Regions from separate parts of the Curtobacterium sp. L3-7 genome, predicted to be linked through region 2. Evidence: riboswitches for the same ligand, from Rfam matches in the RefSeq annotation. Region 2 holds a riboswitch; the other holds the start of a gene.
The links. Region 2 has a riboswitch for thiamine pyrophosphate ahead of thiM (hydroxyethylthiazole kinase). Riboswitches for the same ligand answer to the same signal wherever they lie in the genome.
Positions count from the first base shown of each region.

Region 1: it holds a riboswitch for thiamine pyrophosphate, as region 2 does, so the genes downstream of both, AAEP80_RS08575 (ECF transporter S component) here and thiM (hydroxyethylthiazole kinase) in region 2, are expected to answer to the same signal.

Region 1 is NZ_CP151474.1:1,763,096-1,766,496, reverse strand. Features, by position in the region: gene AAEP80_RS08580 (ABC transporter ATP-binding protein) at 1-1,444, opposite strand, end outside; gene AAEP80_RS08575 (ECF transporter S component) at 1,441-2,115, opposite strand; TPP riboswitch at 2,111-2,222, opposite strand; gene AAEP80_RS08570 (hypothetical protein) at 2,248-2,571, opposite strand; gene glgX (glycogen debranching protein GlgX) at 2,686-3,401, shown strand, end outside.
Region 2 is NZ_CP151474.1:2,097,479-2,100,879, reverse strand. Features, by position in the region: gene AAEP80_RS10265 (MFS transporter) at 1-743, shown strand, start outside; gene AAEP80_RS10260 (NUDIX domain-containing protein) at 797-1,690, opposite strand; TPP riboswitch at 1,749-1,844, shown strand; gene thiM (hydroxyethylthiazole kinase) at 1,834-2,685, shown strand; gene thiE (thiamine phosphate synthase) at 2,682-3,335, shown strand; gene thiD (bifunctional hydroxymethylpyrimidine kinase/phosphomethylpyrimidine kinase) at 3,332-3,401, shown strand, end outside.

The sequences.
Region 1 (3,401 bases), 330 kb from region 2:
GCGCCAGGCCGAAGGCGTCGAGCAGCTCACCCACACGCTCCGCGGTGTCCGGGATGCCGAGGGCACGCGGGCCGGCGGCGACCTCCTCGCGGACCGTGCGGGCCACGAACTGGTGCTCCGGGTCCTGGAAGACCGTGCCGATCCGGACGGCGAGCTCGCGGCTGGACCATGCGTGCGGGGCGGCGCCGACGTCGCCTGCGAGCGTCGTCGTGGCCCGCAGCGTGCCGTCGGCGGGGCGGAGGAGTCCTGCGAGGGTGAGCCCGAGCGTCGACTTGCCGATGCCGTTCGGTCCTGTGATCGCAATGACCCGGCCCGCCCGGACGTCGAGGTCGATGCCGCTCCCCACGCGCTGGCGCCTGCCTCGTGCGGTCCCGAGCCCCTCCGCCACGAGGAGGCTCTGCTCCGCCGCGCGCTCCGCCGCGTGCTCCGCAGCGCGCTCCGTCGTGCGCCCCGCCGCGTGCTCCGCCGCGCGCCCGCCCTCGTCGAGCGGGCGGAATACCGGGGTGGGTTCCGCACTCGACCCGGGTATTTCGCCCGCTCGTGGGGACGTGCGAGTCCCCGCTCCGTCGAGCGGGCGGAATGCCAGGGTGCTCCCCGGGACGGACCCGGGTATTTCGCCCGCTCGTGGGGGCGTGCGGCGGGGCGGGCGGGCGGAGCCGCGCTCGGGCTCGGCCCCGGGGACCCACACGCCGGCAGCGGTCAGGGCATCGCCGTGGGACCGCAGGACGTCAGCGGGCGTGCCGTCGGCGATCACGCCACCCCCTGGCTCGAGCAACACGAGCCGGTCGACCAGGTCGAGCCACGTGCCGATCCGGTGCTCCACGACGAGCATCGTCGCGCCGGTCTCGTCGAGCAGTGCCCGGACGGCGTCGTGCACCTGTCGGACACCGGACGGGTCGAGGTTCGCACAGGGTTCGTCGAGCACGAGTGCTCCCGGGCGCATCGCGAGCACCCCGGCGAGCGCCAACCGCTGCCGCTGCCCACCCGACAGCATCGTCGTCGACCGGTCGAGCGCCAGGTCGAGGCCGACGACGTCGAGCGCCGACCGGACCCGCTCCCAGGTCTCGCCCCGAGGGACGCTGGTGTTCTCGCACCCGAACGCGACGTCGTCCCCGACGCGGGACATCACGGTGTGCGCCTCCGGATCCTGCATGACGAGCCCGACCCGTCCGCGGACGGCCCCCGGTGTCACACCGTCGACCAGCACGCTGCCCTCCGTGGCCGCCGCGGAGTCGTCGTCCGGGTCCGGCTCGTCGGGCAGCACGGCCGCGACGGCACGCAGGAGCGTCGACTTGCCCGCACCGGAGGCACCGACGACCGCGACACGTTCGCCGGGCTCGACGACGAGGTCGACCCCGCGGACCGCCCAGTCGTCCCGCTCGGCGTACCGCCAGCCCCAGTCGCGGAACTCGATCCGGGCCGGCTGCGCGCCCGGCACGGTCACGCCGCCGTGGTGGGGCGGGAGCGCCGCTTCGTGTGCTCGCGGCCGGCGGCGAACGACGACAGCACGCCGGTGCGGGCGAGTGCGCGGACGATCAGCCACGAACCCGCGCCCGCGATGACCGCGCCGGAGATCGTCCCGCACACGATGTAGACGGTCTTGAACGCGGCGTCGAGGCCCGGGTACCAGAGGATCGTGTCGTTGATCCCCATCGCCAGTCCGGCGGCGGCACCCGCGAGGACGACCACCGGCAGCCGGTAGACGCGGTACAGGAACAGCGCGAGCACGAGCTCCGCGCCGAGGCCCTGCACGAGTCCGGCCTCGAGCGTGCTCCATCCCCACTGCGTGCCGAAGAGCGCCTCGACGCTGGCGGCGACGATCTCGGCGAAGAGCGCAGCACCCGGCTTCCGCACGATGATCGCGACGATCGGGCCGGCGAGCAGCCACACGCCACCGAAGAGCGCCTGCGTTCCGGGCAGCAGGAGTGCCACAGCGGCGGAGAGCGGCTCGTAGCCGAACTCCCAGAGCTTGAACACGACACCGACGGCCACGGCGAGGACGCTCGCGACGACGATGTCGACGACCCGCCAGCGCAGCGAGCGCCGCGGGGTCGGCGTCGACGGAGCCGCCGCGGTGGCAGCGGTACGGACGGTGGACGGCGTGCGCGAAGGCATCAGCTGGTACTCCTCCCTGCGCCGGCATGACCCGGATCAGGTTCGACGGTCGGAGCGCCACTCGCTCCCTCTCAGCCCGGCGATCCCGGACTCCCGTGTGTGTCCCAGCAGTGTACCGCTGCGCGGCGCGCGTTACTTCTTGAGGACGCGGATCAGCTTGCGGAGCACGGTGCCCGTCACCCACACCAGCGGGATGCTCACGGCGACGAGCGCGATCAGGTTCGGCTCGAACTCCAGGTCCTTGCCCGGTCGACGGACGTACGCGCCGATCGGCACGGCCGCGCCGCCACCGCCTCCGCCGCCGTTGTCGTCGCCGTCCCCGCCGCCCCCGAAGCCGAACCACCCGAGCGACACCGGGATGAGGGTCTGGTCGCCGACCTCCACCGGGTCTCCGTAGTTCGTGGAGACGCCGATCGGGCGCACCTTGTCTGCGATCTGCGTGACGATGTTGGCCATGTCGGTGAGGCTACTCCGCTGTGGACGGGCGCCGTTCTTCCACAGGAGTGCTCGTCGAGCGGACAGCACAGGGAGGCGTGGATACGTTTGGCGAGACCCACCACTGGAGGACCCTTGCACACCTGGCCCGGCAACCCCTACCCGCTCGGCGCGACCTACGACGGGAGCGGCACGAACTTCGCCCTCTTCAGCGAGGTCGCCGAGCGCGTCGAGCTCTGTCTGTTCGACGAGGACGGCACCGAGACCTGCGTCCCCCTCGTCGAGGTGGACGCCTACGTCTGGCACGCGTACCTGCCCAATGTCGGCCCCGGGCAGCTGTACGGCTTCCGGGTGCACGGCCCGTACGACCCCGAGAACGGCGCGCGGTGCAACCCGGCGAAGCTGCTGCTCGACCCGTACGCCAAGGCCACGAGCGGGGACATCGACTGGGACCAGTCGTTGTTCTCGTACACGTTCGGCGACCCGGACTCCACGAACGACGAGGACTCGGCCGCGCACATGGTCAAGGGCGTGGTGATCAACCCCTTCTTCGACTGGCAGGGCGACCGCGCACCACGGACCCCGTACGGCGAGACGGTCATCTACGAGGCGCACGTGAAGGGCCTCACCGAGACCCACCCGGACGTCCCCGAAGAGCAGCGGGGCACGTACGCCGGTGTCTCGCACCCGGCGGTCATCGAGCACCTCAAGCGCCTCGGCATCACGACGCTCGAGCTCATGCCCGTGCACCAGTTCGTCAACGACTCGACGCTGCAGGACAAGGGGCTGTCGAACTACTGGGGGTACAACACCATCGGGTTCTTCGCCCCCCACTCGCACTACTCGTCCTC
Region 2 (3,401 bases):
GTGCACTCGTCGCCGGGCTCATCGCGCAGTGGGGCCCGATCCCCGAGGTCCTGCCCTTCCTCGTCCACATCGCCGTCGCGCTGCCGTTCGCCGTCATCGTCTGGCGGACGCCGGAGACCCAGCGCTCCGGTGGGCTCGCCGGCCCCTGGTGGCGGCAACTCCGCGTCCCGAGCGCCGGGCACCGTCGGTTCACCCGCGTGGTGCTCGTCGGCGCGCCGTGGATCTTCGGGTCCGCCGCGATCGGCTACGGGTACCTGCCGACCCGGCTCGAGGGGGCGACCGGCACGTGGGGGCTCGTCTTCGCGACCGCGGCGACCGTCGTCGCCCTCGGGGTGTCGAGCGCGATCCAGCCGCTCGCGAAGCACGTGCACTCGATCGCGTCGGCGCGGGGCATCGCGACCGCGGTGTTCCTGATGACCCTCGGGATCGCGGTCGTCACCGTCGCGATCGAGCTGCAGTCGGTGTGGATCGGCATCGCGGCGAACGTGGTGATCGGCGTCGGGATCGGGATCGCGCTCGTGTCGTCGTTGCTCGAGGTGCAGCGGATCGCGGGCGCTCGGGACCTCGCCGGGTTGACCGGGGTGTTCTACGCGGCCGCGTACGCCGGGTTCCTCGCGCCGGCCGTCATCGCGGCGGTGGCGAACGTCGTGGCGCTGCCGCTCGTGCTCTGGGTGATCGTTGCGCTCGGCGTCGTGTCGTGGATCGCGGTGCTGGTCTCGTCACGCCGCCACATCCCGGCGTAGCCGGCGGCGAGTCGCGCCGCCGCGCCGCCGGCTCGGCGGAGCGAGGACGGGCGCTACAGCTGGTCGCGGAGCCACGAAGGGCCGCGGGTCGTCGCGCCGATCGCCTCGACGCGGGCGCGCAGCTCCCGGTCGGCCGTCACGACGACCACGGGGGCATCACCGGCGTCGATGGCAGCCGAGGCAGCGGCGACGATCGCGTCGTCCCCTGACCCGTCCGCGAGCACCACTGACACCCCGGACCCCGGCTCCGACGTCGCCCCGCGGGCGTCCCCCTCGAGCACGACGGTCCACCGCGGCCACCACCGCGTGAACCCGAGGTCGAGCAGCGGCGCCGGGACACCCGCCGCGGCGAGCGCCGTCACGCCGTTGACCAGGCGGGACGCGGCACCCGCTCGGTCCTTCCACCAGCCGTCCGGCACGCTGCCGACGACGTTCGCGGCATCGACCACGACGCGCGGGGCGACGCCGATCGCGGAACGGAGCGCCGGCCACGACGCGCCGAAGCCCGGGTGCAGCGGCAGGTCGTCGACCTCCTCGACGGGGACCCAGGACAGCGCGAGGCTCTCCCGGTCCGCGATGACCGGCTCGAACGGCCGGGAGGCCCGCCCCACCACGGTCGTGTACGTCCAGAACCCGAGGTCGAGCACCGACGTGTGGCGCAGGTCGACCCCGTCGAGCGGCACGCCGGCTTCCTCGGCGGACTCCCGGAGCGCTCCGGTGACGGCGTCCTCGTGCTCGTGTCGGGCACCGCCGGGGATCCCCCACGTGCCGCCGTGGTGGCTCCACTCGACGCGGTGCTGGAGCAGGACGCGTCCGCGGCCGTCGTCGACGAGCAGGCCGGCTGCACCGAACACACCCCACGCCTTGGTGCCGTCGGGTCCGTACGCCCAGGCGTCGCCGGGGTCGCGGGGACCTGGCGGCGGACCTGGGGGCAGCGCGTCTGGCACGCCCCAAGCCTGTCACACGGCACCCGTCATGTGACCGCGGAGGTCGTGTACCGTTTCGTCCGAAGACACGGGGTGCCGCATCCGGCGGCTGAGATCACACCCGTCGAACCTGCTCGAGTTCGTACTCGCGAAGGGATCGTCCGATGAACACTCCTGCGCCCGCTCCTGCCTGGGCCGACCGTTCCGCCGAACTGCTCGAGGCCGTCAGGTCCAGGGCGCCGCTCGTGCAGTGCATCACGAACTCGGTGGTGCAGAACGTCACCGCGAACGTGCTGCTCGCGCTCGGCGCCTCGGCCGCGATGGTCGACGTCCCCAGCGAGGCCGGTCCGTTCGCCCGGGTCGCCGACGCGCTGCTCGTCAACACCGGCACCCCGCACGCCGAGCCCCTGGTCGCGTCCGTCGAGGCCGCCCGCGCAGCGGCCGAGCACGGCATCCCGTGGGTCCTGGACCCGGTGGCGGTCGGGTCGCTCCCGGTGCGCACCGCCCTGGCCCGCGAGTTGCTGGGCGTCGGTCCGACGGTGCTCCGCGGCAATGCGTCCGAGGTCCTCGCGCTGCTCGGCGACTCCGCCGGTGGGCGCGGGGTCGACAGCACGGCCGGCACCGACGACGCGCGTGCGTCCGCCGTCGACGCTGCCGGGAGGCTCGTGGGCGCCGTGGCCGTGTCGGGTCCCGTCGACCTGGTGTCCGGCTCCAGTGCCCCAGGCGGCTCCGGCACGGTGGTCCGGATCGCGAACGGGACCGAGCTCCTCACCCGGATCACCGGCGGCGGGTGCGCACTCGGCGCGGTGATCGCGGCATTCACGTCCGTCGCCCCGGACGACCCGCTCGCCGCGACCGTCGCCGGCACCGCGGTGCACACCATCGCCGCGGAGCTCGCCGCGCGGGACGCCGGCGGTCCGGGGACGTTCCAGCCGCTGTTCCTCGACCGGCTGGCGTCGCTGACGCCCACCGACGTCGTCGCCACGGCACGCATCACCGAGGAGGTCGCCGCATGACCGGGCTCGGTGTCTACCTGGTCACCGACGGCACGCTCTGCGACCGGCACGGACACGGGGTGCTCGGCGTGGTCCGGGCTGCCGTGCACGCCGGGGTCGGGATCGTGCAGGTGCGGGACAAGAACGCGAGCGCGAGGGACCTCCTCGCACTGACGGCCGCCGTCGCCGACACGGTGGGCGACCGTGCGGCCGTGGTCGTCGACGACCGGCTCGACGTCGCCCTGGCCGCTCGGCTCGCCGGGCACCGGGTCGCCGGGGTGCACCTCGGGCAGTCGGACGTCCCGGTGACGGCTGCGCGCGCGCTCCTCGGTCCGGACGCCCACGTCGGGCTGACCGCGAACACCCCGGCGCACCTCGACGTCGTCGCCCGGCTCCCCCGCGGGACGGTGGACCTGCTCGGCGTCGGTGTCGTGCACCCGACCGCGACGAAGGCCGACCACCCGCCGGCACTCGGGCACGACGGGTTCGCACGCCTCACCGCCGCGACGGACGTGCCGTGCGTGGCGATCGGCGGCGTCGACCTCGACGACGTGGCGCCCCTGCGCGCTGCCGGTGCAGCGGGGGTCGCCGTCGTCTCCGGGATCTGTGCGGCACCGGACCCCGGCGCGGCGGCCGCCGCGTACGTGGCTGCGTGGGGCGGCTCGCGGTGAGTCGGCCACCCCGGGTGCTGAGCATCGCCGGCACCGACCCGACCGGCGGTGCCGGACTGCAGGCCG